3 regions of the Cupriavidus sp. OTU4054 genome follow, and region 2 is predicted to be linked to each of the others. Evidence: predicted binding sites of a transcription regulator. Region 2 holds the regulator's gene; each other region holds the start of a gene.
What was found. Region 2 encodes sigma-54, which starts transcription at its own class of promoters, with help from an activator protein. Its sites were predicted from a motif close to TGGCANGNAANCTGCTTT; they were not measured.

Region 1 (3,273 bases), on a different contig from region 2:
AGCGTCAGCGATTCCAGATCGTCCTGCTTCACGGTCACGGGCTTGCCGCTGATCGCATCGACGAACTTGTCGCCGTCCTGCCGCACCATGCCCACCGACGGCGCGTACTGCAGCGCATCGTCCTGCAGGGCCTTGAGGATCGGAGCGGCCTGCTCGGGGGGCGCCTTGGTCAGCGCGGTCACCGCGGCGGTCTTCGCGTCGAAGTCGTCTTCCGCAAGCGGCTTGAGATCGGCCTGCGTCAGGGGTGCGGCCCAGAGCGGCGCCGCCCACAGTGACGTGAGCAGCAGCGCTGCCAGCATGGCGCGGAGCCATGATCGGAATATGGGTGATGGCATAGGGCTGGCGGAGTGTCTTTGGGCGTGGCGCGATTCGTGTACGTCGATACTCGCGTCTGGTTTTATGAGGACCCCTCTCCCGCGGGGAGAGGGGGTACTGCGCTATCCGGATGACGGAAATCCCGGTGCTTACATCACCTTGTCCGGCTTGCCTTCGTTACCCGAGATGAACGGGCTCCACGGTTGCGCGCGGATCGGCTTCGCGGTCTTCCACACCACGTTGAACTGACCGTCGGCCTTCACTTCGCCGATCATCACGGGCTTGTACAGGTGGTGGTTGTCGCCCATCGTCAGCGTGAAGCCATCCGGTGCCTTGAAGGTCTGGCCGTACATCGCGGCGCGCACCTTGTCCGGATCGGTCGTGCCGGCCTTCTTGACCGCCTGTGCCCACATGTGGATACCCACATAGGTGGCTTCCATCGGGTCGTTGGTCACGCGCTTGTCGCCGCCGGGCAGGTTGTTCGCCTTGACCCATGCCGCCCACTTCTTCTTGAACGCTTCGTTCTCGGGGTTCTTCACCGACATGAAGTAGTTCCATGCGGCCAGATGGCCCACCAGCGGCTTGGTGTCGATGCCGCGCAGTTCTTCCTCGCCCACGGAGAACGCCACCACCGGCACGTCCTTGGCCTTCAGGCCGGCGTTGCCCAGTTCCTTGTAGAACGGCACGTTCGAGTCGCCGTTGATCGTCGAGATCACGGCCGTCTTGCCGCCCTGCGAGAACTTCTTGATGTTCGCGACGATGGTCTGGTAGTCGCTATGACCGAACGGGGTGTAGACCTCCTCGATGTCCTTGTCGGCCACGCCCTTGCTCTTCAGGAACGCGCGCAGGATCTTGTTGGTCGTACGCGGGTACACGTAGTCCGTGCCCAGCAGGAAGAAGCGCTTGGCGCCGCCGCCTTCCTTGCTCATCAGGTATTCCACGGCGGGGATGGCCTGCTGGTTCGGCGCGGCACCCGTGTAGAACACGTTCTTCGACATTTCCTCGCCCTCGTACTGCACGGGGTAGAACAGCAGCGAGTTCAGTTCTTCATAGACCGGCAGCACCGACTTGCGCGACACCGACGTCCAGCAGCCGAACGTCACGGCGACCTTGTCGTTGGTAATCAGCTGACGTGCCTTCTCCGCGAACAGCGGCCAGTTCGAGGCCGGGTCCACCACCACGGGTTCGAGCTTGCGGCCCAGGACACCGCCGCTCTTGTTGATCTCGTCGATGGTCATCAGGGCCACGTCCTTGAGCGACGTTTCCGAAATGGCCATCGTGCCCGACAGCGAATGCAGGACACCGACCTTGATCGGGTCCTTCGACTGCGCCATCAGCGGGCTGGTACCGATCATCGCCGCGGCGGCTACCGCCGACAGCTTCAGCATGTCACGTCGTTTCATTGCAGCTCCCAGTTTTCGTATGTGGTTAGGGACTACGCACCCCGGGTGATGCTTCTGCAACTAGCGTGCCACCGCGAAAACGCGATGCCGACGTGACAATTCCTCAGGTTCGCACTAGCATGGTGCCGCCCATCATCACGGCAACGCGCACTGTTTTCGTGCGCGCGCCAGAAAACGGGGCGTAGCCGCCGCCAGACCGCGCCACGCCTGCGCTGAAACGGCCTTGCGCGGACTTCCTGCGTGGTGCGTTCAGCGCCGATCGAGCGTCTCGCCCGTGTGCATGTCCTTGAGCGGCTCAGACGATGCACCGAAATATGGCCGGGCCCAGATCAGCGTTCGGGCAGGCGTATCGCGGATGGCGGCAATCGAGAATTCGCTGCGCGCGGGGAACACGACTTCGGGCCCGAAGCGGCCGCCGTCGGCGCGCGGCATCTCCAGCTGGCGCCCTGCCGGGCCCTCGACCGCGAACAGATAAGGGCGCGGCCCGCCCGCTCCCGCCTCTGCCGCCGCTCCCGCCAATCTCGACGCGCGATCGGCGTCCGCGAGCAGGGCCGAATGCATGAGCGGCTTCGCCGTCCTCACGATATCGCCCTCGACGATGGTCCGGCCGTAAAGGCCGGGCGCACCGGCGCCGCCGCGATAGGACGCCCCCGGAAAATCGCGCAATGCGAGCAGATCCGCGCGCGACGGCTGCCGGGCACCGCGCGACGCGCCCGAGGTCAACGGCAACGCGGCGCCCTGCAGCAAGGGCAGCATCATGGCCTGCTCGTACTGGCGCTCCGCTTCGGAGAACCTTCGCGCGAGCGGCGCGAAGCGCTGGGCGCGCGACTCGGCCTCCGCATCGGGCAAGGGCGGTGGCGGATCGAAATGCGGGGCCGGCGCGATCGCGGCGATCGCGTCCGCCATGCCGGGCTCGGTCCTGCGATGGCCCGTCAGCAGGTCTCGCTCCATGGCGGGCCTGCCCGGGCGAAGCCGCGCCGTCGCGGCCGCCCCGGCGGGGACTTCGTGCATCAGCACATAGCGCACGCCGCCGTCGCTTTCCATGGCGCCGATTTCGAAGCGGGTGCCCGGTGCGTAGACCAGCGAGGGATTGGCCTCGCCATGGAACGGCGTCGTGTTCCTGCCGGTACGGCCCTCGATACGGAACAGCGTCGGGATGCCCGCATCGACGGTACCGACCGCGGCGCCCTCGCCGCGGCCGAGCGCGGCGCGCGCGTCGGGCAGTGCCATATCGGTGGAAAGGAAGATGTCCGCGGTCACGATATCGCCGGTCCTGACGAGCCGCTCGTATGCGAGCGCGGGCGTGCGCGTGGCGAAGTACGATACGCCGGGCGTCGGCGGCAGCGCGTGCAACGCGGCCGCGAGCGCATGCACGTCGCGCGTCACGGGCCCCGCGCCCGTGCCGCGCAGACTATCGTTGTAGGCGCCGGGCAGCTTCGCGAAAATGGCGACCGGATCGTAGGCGTCGCGGTTCGCGAAGACACGCGGGGCCACGCGCATCTTCGCGTCGTCGATGGCGCGGTGGCGCACGACCTCGCGTTCGTTGTGCGCGGCA
Region 2 (3,273 bases):
CGGATCAGCAGCGGGTAGCCCCGCCGTTCCCGCGGGACCTCATGGGTGCCATTCGGTCAGCAACTGGTGCACCGCCTCGGGCGTGGGCAGGGTTGCGAGCCCGTCGCGCATCTCGCGGTCCGATAACAGCTGTGCGATCTCCGACAGGATTTCCAGATGCTGCTGCGTGGCCTGCTCGGGCACGAGCAGGAAGATCAGCAGCGATACGGGCTTGCCATCGGGCGATTCAAACGGGATCGGCTCGGCCAGGCGCATAAAGCCGGCCAGCGGCTGCTTGAGCCCCTTGATGCGGCCGTGCGGAATCGCGACCCCGGCACCCAGGCCGGTCGAGCCGAGCGATTCCCGCGCGAACAGATTGTCGGTCACGGTGGCGCGTGCCACGCCATGGTTGTTCTCGAACAGGAGCCCGGCCTGCTCGAACACCCGCTTCTTGCTGGTGACGCTGACGTCGAGAGTGATGTTGCCGGGTGGCAGCAGTTTGGCCAAACGATTCATGGGCGATGCGCGGGTATCTTGGGGGTGTAAAGCGTCCGGCCATTATAGAGCAGCGGCATCGGTTCCTTGTGCACCGCAGCGTTGCGCCATACCGGTCACTACCGGTCGCCAACTCCGGGCGGCGAACGCCAGTCTCCTTTGTACATGTATGGCGCAGCATACACCGACGCCGCACGGTTGCAACTCCCCGTGGCTGGCGGACCACGCGCCGCGCGTATCGGGCGCCCATCAAAAAAGCCGCGCTGATTGCGCGGCTTTGCTCTCTTCGTATCACTCCTTGGCGACGTTGGCGTCGCGCGTCGGTGTTTATTGCTGCTGCATTTGCGCGGCAGCCATCTGGTACTTCAGGGCTTCGCGGTCGTGGCCCTGCACGCGATCCTTGTAGCGGATGACCTGACGGTCGAGCTTGTCGACCAGACAGTCGATCGCCGCATACAGGTCTTCATGATGCGCTTCGACGAAGATGTCCTTGCCCTTCAGATGCAGATTGATTTCCGCATACTGCCGCCGTTCCTTTTCCTTGTGGTTGTCGACCGATAGCAGCACGCTCACACCGATGACTTGATCGAAATGCCTGACGATACGCTCCAGTTTCGTTTCCACGTACTCACGCAGAGGGGGCGTGATGTCCAGGTGGTGTCCACTGATCTTGAAGTTCATAGCGTTTCTCCTTCTGAAAGAGTCACACCAGGCAGACGGTGCAACTCGGCTACAAAGTCTTGCGGAGATTCACTGCCGGGATCTTGAGCGCTTCGCGGTATTTGGCGACGGTGCGCCGCGCGACCACAAAGCCCTGCTCGCCCAACAGTTCGGCGATGCGGCTGTCGGAAAGGGGATTCTTGGGGTCTTCGGCTCCTATGAGTTGCTTGATCAGCGCGCGGATTGCCGTGGATGAAGCTGCGCCACCCGTTTCGGTGGACACGTGGCTCCCGAAGAAGTACTTCAACTCGAAAGTCCCCATCGGCGTGGCCATGTACTTGTTCGTGGTCACGCGCGAAATCGTGGACTCATGTAAACCGAGTGTATCGGCTATCTCCCTCAAAACCAAGGGGCGCATCGCGATTTCCCCATGGGTGAAAAAGTTCTTCTGCCGTTCGACGATAGCCTGCGCCACACGCAGGATCGTATCGAAGCGCTGCTGTATGTTCTTGATGAGCCACCGCGCCTCCTGAAGCTTCTGCTGCAGCCCCGCAGTGCCCGATTCGCCCTTCGCGCCGCGCAGGATCTGCGCGTACATGTCGTTGATGCGTAATCGCGGCATCACATCGGGATTCAGCTGGGCAATCCAGCCACCTCCGCTCTTGCGCACGAACACGTCGGGCACCACGAAATCGGCCTCGGGCCTGCTATAGGCGTGCCCGGGATACGGTGCCAGCGAGCGGATCAGATCGTGCGCGGCCTTCAATGCTATTTCGTCCACCTGGAGCGCTTTCTTGAGGCGCGTGTAATCACGCACCGCCAGTAACTCCAGATGGTGGTTGACGATCGACAATGCAAGATCGCGTTGCGGATGCGAGATGCGGCGCAGCTGCAGCGTGAGACATTCCGCCGCATTGCGCGCGCCCACGCCGGGCGGATCGAAGCTCTGCAGCAGCGTGAGCATCGACTGCACTTCCTCTATTTCGAACTCGAGTTCCTCGGGCAGTTCCGAGAAAATTTCTTCGAGGGTGGCGCCGAGATAGCCATCGTCGTCGAGCGACTCGATCAGGAACACCGCCAGGCCCTTGTCGCGCAGGGAAATCTTCAGCGGCGCGACCTGTTCCATCAGATGCTCGCGCAGCGTGGGTTCCGCGTCGCGCAGCTGCATCGGCGTCTTCTCGTCCTCGTCGCCCTGCGGACGGCGCGCGAAATCGTCGAGGCTCCAGTCGTTGCCGTAGTCCTCGCTGGTGTTATCGCCGCCGAAGCCTTCCTCGTCGCTGCCGCCCGCGCCTTCCGCGCGCTCCTCGCCGTTGCCCTGCGGCTCGGCCGGGGCGGGCGCGGGGGCGCTCTGCACGTTGACGGAGCCATCGGCGGCCACGCGCAGCGGGCTCTCGATCCAGTCGTTTTCGCGCTCGAGCAGGGGATTCTCCGTCAGAGCCTGCTCCACTTCCTGCTGGAGCTCCAACGTCGAGAGCTGCAGCAGCCGGATCGACTGCTGCAGTTGGGGGGTAAGGGCAAGGTGCTGGGAGAGGCGAAGCTGAAGCGACGGTTTCATGCGACCTATTCTATGCGCATCTTCTCGTCGATGGAACGGAAATTGCTATCGCCTATCGCTTTGGCTCGGTGATCGTGTCTGACCGAGCGCGAATGTGAGCGGCCGCACTCGCGGCCGGGGCATCACATCCGGAAGTTTTCGCCCAGGTAGACGCGCCGCACGGATTCGTTGGCGATGATGTCCTCGGGCTGGCCCTCGGCGAGCACCGTGCCTTCGCTGATGATGTACGCGTGGTCGCAGATGCCGAGCGTTTCGCGCACGTTGTGGTCGGTGATCAGCACGCCGATGTTGCGTGCCTTGAGGAAGCTGACGATACGCTGGATTTCGCCGACGGCGATCGGATCCACGCCCGCGAACGGCTCGTCGAGCAGGATGAAGCGGGGCGAGGAGGCCAGCGCGCGCGCGATTTCCACGCGGCGGCGCTCGCCGCCGGACAGGGACAGCGCGGGGTTGTTGCGCAGGTGCGCGATCTGGAGATCGTCGAGCAGCGTGTCCAGCCGCTTGTTCATCTCGTCCTTCTTGAGCGGCTTGCCGTTCTCCTGCTGCAGCTCGAGCACCGCGCGGATGTTCTCTTCCACGTTGAG
Region 3 (3,273 bases), on a different contig from region 2:
GTCGGAATCGCCGGGATCAGCGTGGCGATGCCATGCCAGACCAGTACGAACAGCACGAAGCCGAGCACCGGGGGCACGGTCTTCATCACGAGGCCGGACAGCGCTTCGCGCCGTGCGGCACGCGCTTCCTGCGCGGCAATCTCCTGCGCGCGCCGCGCGGCACGCTCCTTGGCGTCGGGGTCGTTATACGGCTCTGCGCGCTCGGGCGCGGTCTGGACAATGGCGTTCACGTCTGGCTCCTGAAGGCGGGGCACGACAAAGAGAAAATCGAACTACAAACTAGGCCTTGATCTTGAAACCGTCGGCGTACGCCTTCGGGTCCTTGGTGGCATCCCACACCACGCCGTCGATCAGCTTGGCGGTGCGGAAGTCCGACTTGGGCAGCGGTACCTGCGCGGCGGTGGCGGCCTGCTTGAACAGGTCGATGCGGTTGACCTGCTTCGCCACCGCGAGGTAGTCGGGGTGGTCCTTGAGCAGGCCCCAGCGCTTCTGCTGCGTGAGGAACCACATGCCGTCGGAGAGGAACGGGAAGTTCGCGGCGCCGTCCTGATAGAACTTCATCGAGTCCGGGTCGTCCCACGTCTTGCCGAGGCCATTCGAGTAGCGACCGAGCATGCGGTCGAGAATGATGTCCATGTCGGTGTTCACATACGACTTGGCGGCGATCGTCTCGGCCGTCTTGCGGCGGTTGGATACCGAGGCATCGATGAACTTCGATGCCTCGAGAATCGCGGCCGTCATCGCGCGCGCGGTGTTCGGGTTCTTCTGCACGAAGTCGGACGTGGTGCCGAGCACCTTCTCCGGATGGTCCTTCCAGATCGCCTGCGTGGTCTCGGCCGTGAAACCGATCTTGTCGGCGATGGCGCGCGCGCCCCACGGCTCACCCACGCAGAAGCCGTCCATATTGCCGACGCGCATGTTCGCGACCATCTGCGGAGGCGGCACGGTGATGGCCTTCGCGTCCTGCATCGGATTGATGCCGTTGGCCGCGAGCCAGTAGTACAGCCACATCGCGTGCGTGCCCGTCGGGAAGGTCTGCGCGAACGTGTAGTCGCGCTTCTCCTTCATCATCAGCGCCTTGAGGCTCGCCCCATCCTTCACGCCTTTCTCGGCGAGCTTCGAGGACAGCGTGATGGCCTGGCCGTTGTGGTTCAGGCTCATCAGCACGGCCATGTCCTTCTTGGGACCGCCGATGCCGAGCTGCACGCCATAGACCAGGCCATACAGCACGTGTGCCCCATCGAGTTCGCCGTTGACGAGCTTGTCGCGCACGGCCGCCCACGAGGCTTCCTTGCTCGGCGTGATCTTGATGCCGTACTTCTTGTCGAGGCCGAGTGTGGAGGCCATGACGACGGACGCGCAGTCGGTCAGCGGAATGAAGCCGATCTTCACCTCGGATTTCTCGGGCGCATCGGAGCCTGCTGCCCATGCCCCGCTGCGCACGAGCGGATCGACGAGCGTCATCACGCTGGCACCGGCGATGGTCGCCAGCGCGCGGCGCCGTCCCTGGCTCGCGGGAACGGTATCGGCGGTGGCGTTGTCCGCGGTGACGCGCAGCGGCTTGGCGATCTTGAGGCGAGAAGGCATTGAGAAAGGCTCCAATAAAAAACGTCCCGAGCCGCCGCCCGCCTTGTTCAGGATCGGGTGCAGTTCAGGACGTCGTTGTCCGGGGGCGCGTGCTCGCCTTTGAGCGCGCGCATCCATCGAGTTGTGTGGGTTGAAACCGGTGCAGCCGCGGCCGTCGTTGGCCGTGACCGCTGTTAACGCAAGTGATGTGCCAGCGTGCGAATGGGCGAATTGCGTGCGAAAGGTGCCTGAAAGGCAGTCTGCGGAGGGCGCGCGGGTGGGCGGGGCAGCGCCACAGTTGTGCATTGCACCAGCGGCGTGCGCCGCCGGTCGGGCTCAGACCATGACGTCGATCACGCGCTGGGCGGCTTCCACGAGCTTGATGCCGCGCTCCATCGCCATGCTGCGGAGGCGCTTGTACGCTTCGTCCTCGCCGATGCCGCGCGCCTGCATCAGCAGGCCCTTGGCGCGCTCGACGATCTTGCGTTCCGCAAGCTTGAGCTTGGTGGCGTCGAGCTCGGCGCGCAGCTGCTGGTCGAGCTCGAAGCGCGCATAGGCCACGTCGAGCACGGTCTTCACACGCTCGGCGCGCAGGCCATCGACGATATAGGCGGTGATGCCGGCGGTCAGCGCGGCCTTGATCCGCGCGGAATCGTCGTTGTCGGTGAACAGCACGATGGGCCGCGGCGCGTGCTGGGTGGAGACGCACACATGCTCGATGGTGTCGCGCGCGGCGGACTCGGACGCGATGATCACGAGGTCCGGCTGCCGCGCGGAAATGACGTCCGGCAGCCGCAGGTCCGCGTCGACGGTATGCACCTCCGTGAAGCCTGCCTGCGCCAGGCCGGCGCGGATGGTCTCGACGTTGAGCGGATCTTCGTCGTGGGGGTCCCGCACCAGAAGGATGCGCAGCGGGCGGGCGGCCGGCTGGACAGGAGCAGAAGGGGGCGGGTGGCGGCGGGTCATGGAGTCGCTTCGGTTGCACTGCATCATGCAAGATTCGCGCCGACTTAGGAAGTGGAAAACACGATAGACATGTTTCGGCGCGGCACCGGGTGTATGCTCTTGCACTGCCGCGCGGGCTCGTGCATGTCGCGCGACCCGAGGTAGTTCGCTTATCCGCATTGCAGCCCCGCATTGCAGCCCGCATTGCAACCCAAAAGACCAGAGTCTGGAGATAGTTGGATGACCGAGTTCGTATTCGCCCCGCAAGCCCCCGTTGGCGTTCCCGTGCGAGGCAGCAGCGCAAGCTTTCCCGTGCGTCGTGTGTACTGCGTGGGCCGCAACTATGCGGCGCATGCGCGCGAGATGGGTTCGGACCCCGATCGCGAGCCGCCGTTCTTCTTCTGCAAGCCGTCCGACGCGGTGAGCTATGTGGCGGACAACAGCGAAGGCACGTTCCCGTATCCGCCGGGCTCCAGCAATGTCCATTACGAGATCGAACTCGTGGTGGCCATCGGCAAGGGCGGCAAGGACATTCCGGTCGAGCAGGCCGCGAGCCACGTGTTCGGTTATGCGGTGGGCCTCGACATGACCCGCCGCGACCTGCAGAACGAGTCGAAGAAGACGGGCCGACCCTGGGAAACGGGCAAGGCGTTCGACAAGTCGGCGCCGATCGGCCCGATCGTTCCGGTCTCGGCGATCGGCCATCCGGAAAAGGGTGCGGTCACGCTTGCGGTGAACGGCGTCGAGAAGCAGCGTGGCGAT

Region 1: the regulator sigma-54 is predicted to act here: its motif matches at 1,772-1,789, upstream of urtA (urea ABC transporter substrate-binding protein).
Region 3: the regulator sigma-54 is predicted to act here: its motif matches at 1,763-1,780, upstream of AAHB16_RS31105 (CmpA/NrtA family ABC transporter substrate-binding protein).

Annotation. Positions count from the first base shown of each region.
Region 1 is NZ_JASATF010000008.1:67,147-70,419, reverse strand. Features, by position in the region: gene urtB (urea ABC transporter permease subunit UrtB) at 1-299, opposite strand, end outside; gene urtA (urea ABC transporter substrate-binding protein) at 465-1,718, opposite strand; gene AAHB16_RS11945 (hemagglutinin repeat-containing protein) at 1,968-3,273, opposite strand, start outside.
Region 2 is NZ_JASATF010000047.1:19,353-22,625, reverse strand. Features, by position in the region: gene ptsN (PTS IIA-like nitrogen regulatory protein PtsN) at 40-495, opposite strand; gene hpf (ribosome hibernation-promoting factor, HPF/YfiA family) at 802-1,155, opposite strand; gene AAHB16_RS31440 (RNA polymerase factor sigma-54) at 1,205-2,689, opposite strand; gene lptB (LPS export ABC transporter ATP-binding protein) at 2,812-3,273, opposite strand, start outside.
Region 3 is NZ_JASATF010000045.1:20,965-24,237, forward strand. Features, by position in the region: gene ntrB (nitrate ABC transporter permease) at 1-230, opposite strand, end outside; gene AAHB16_RS31105 (CmpA/NrtA family ABC transporter substrate-binding protein) at 280-1,587, opposite strand; gene AAHB16_RS31110 (ANTAR domain-containing response regulator) at 1,903-2,532, opposite strand; gene AAHB16_RS31115 (fumarylacetoacetate hydrolase family protein) at 2,752-3,273, shown strand, end outside.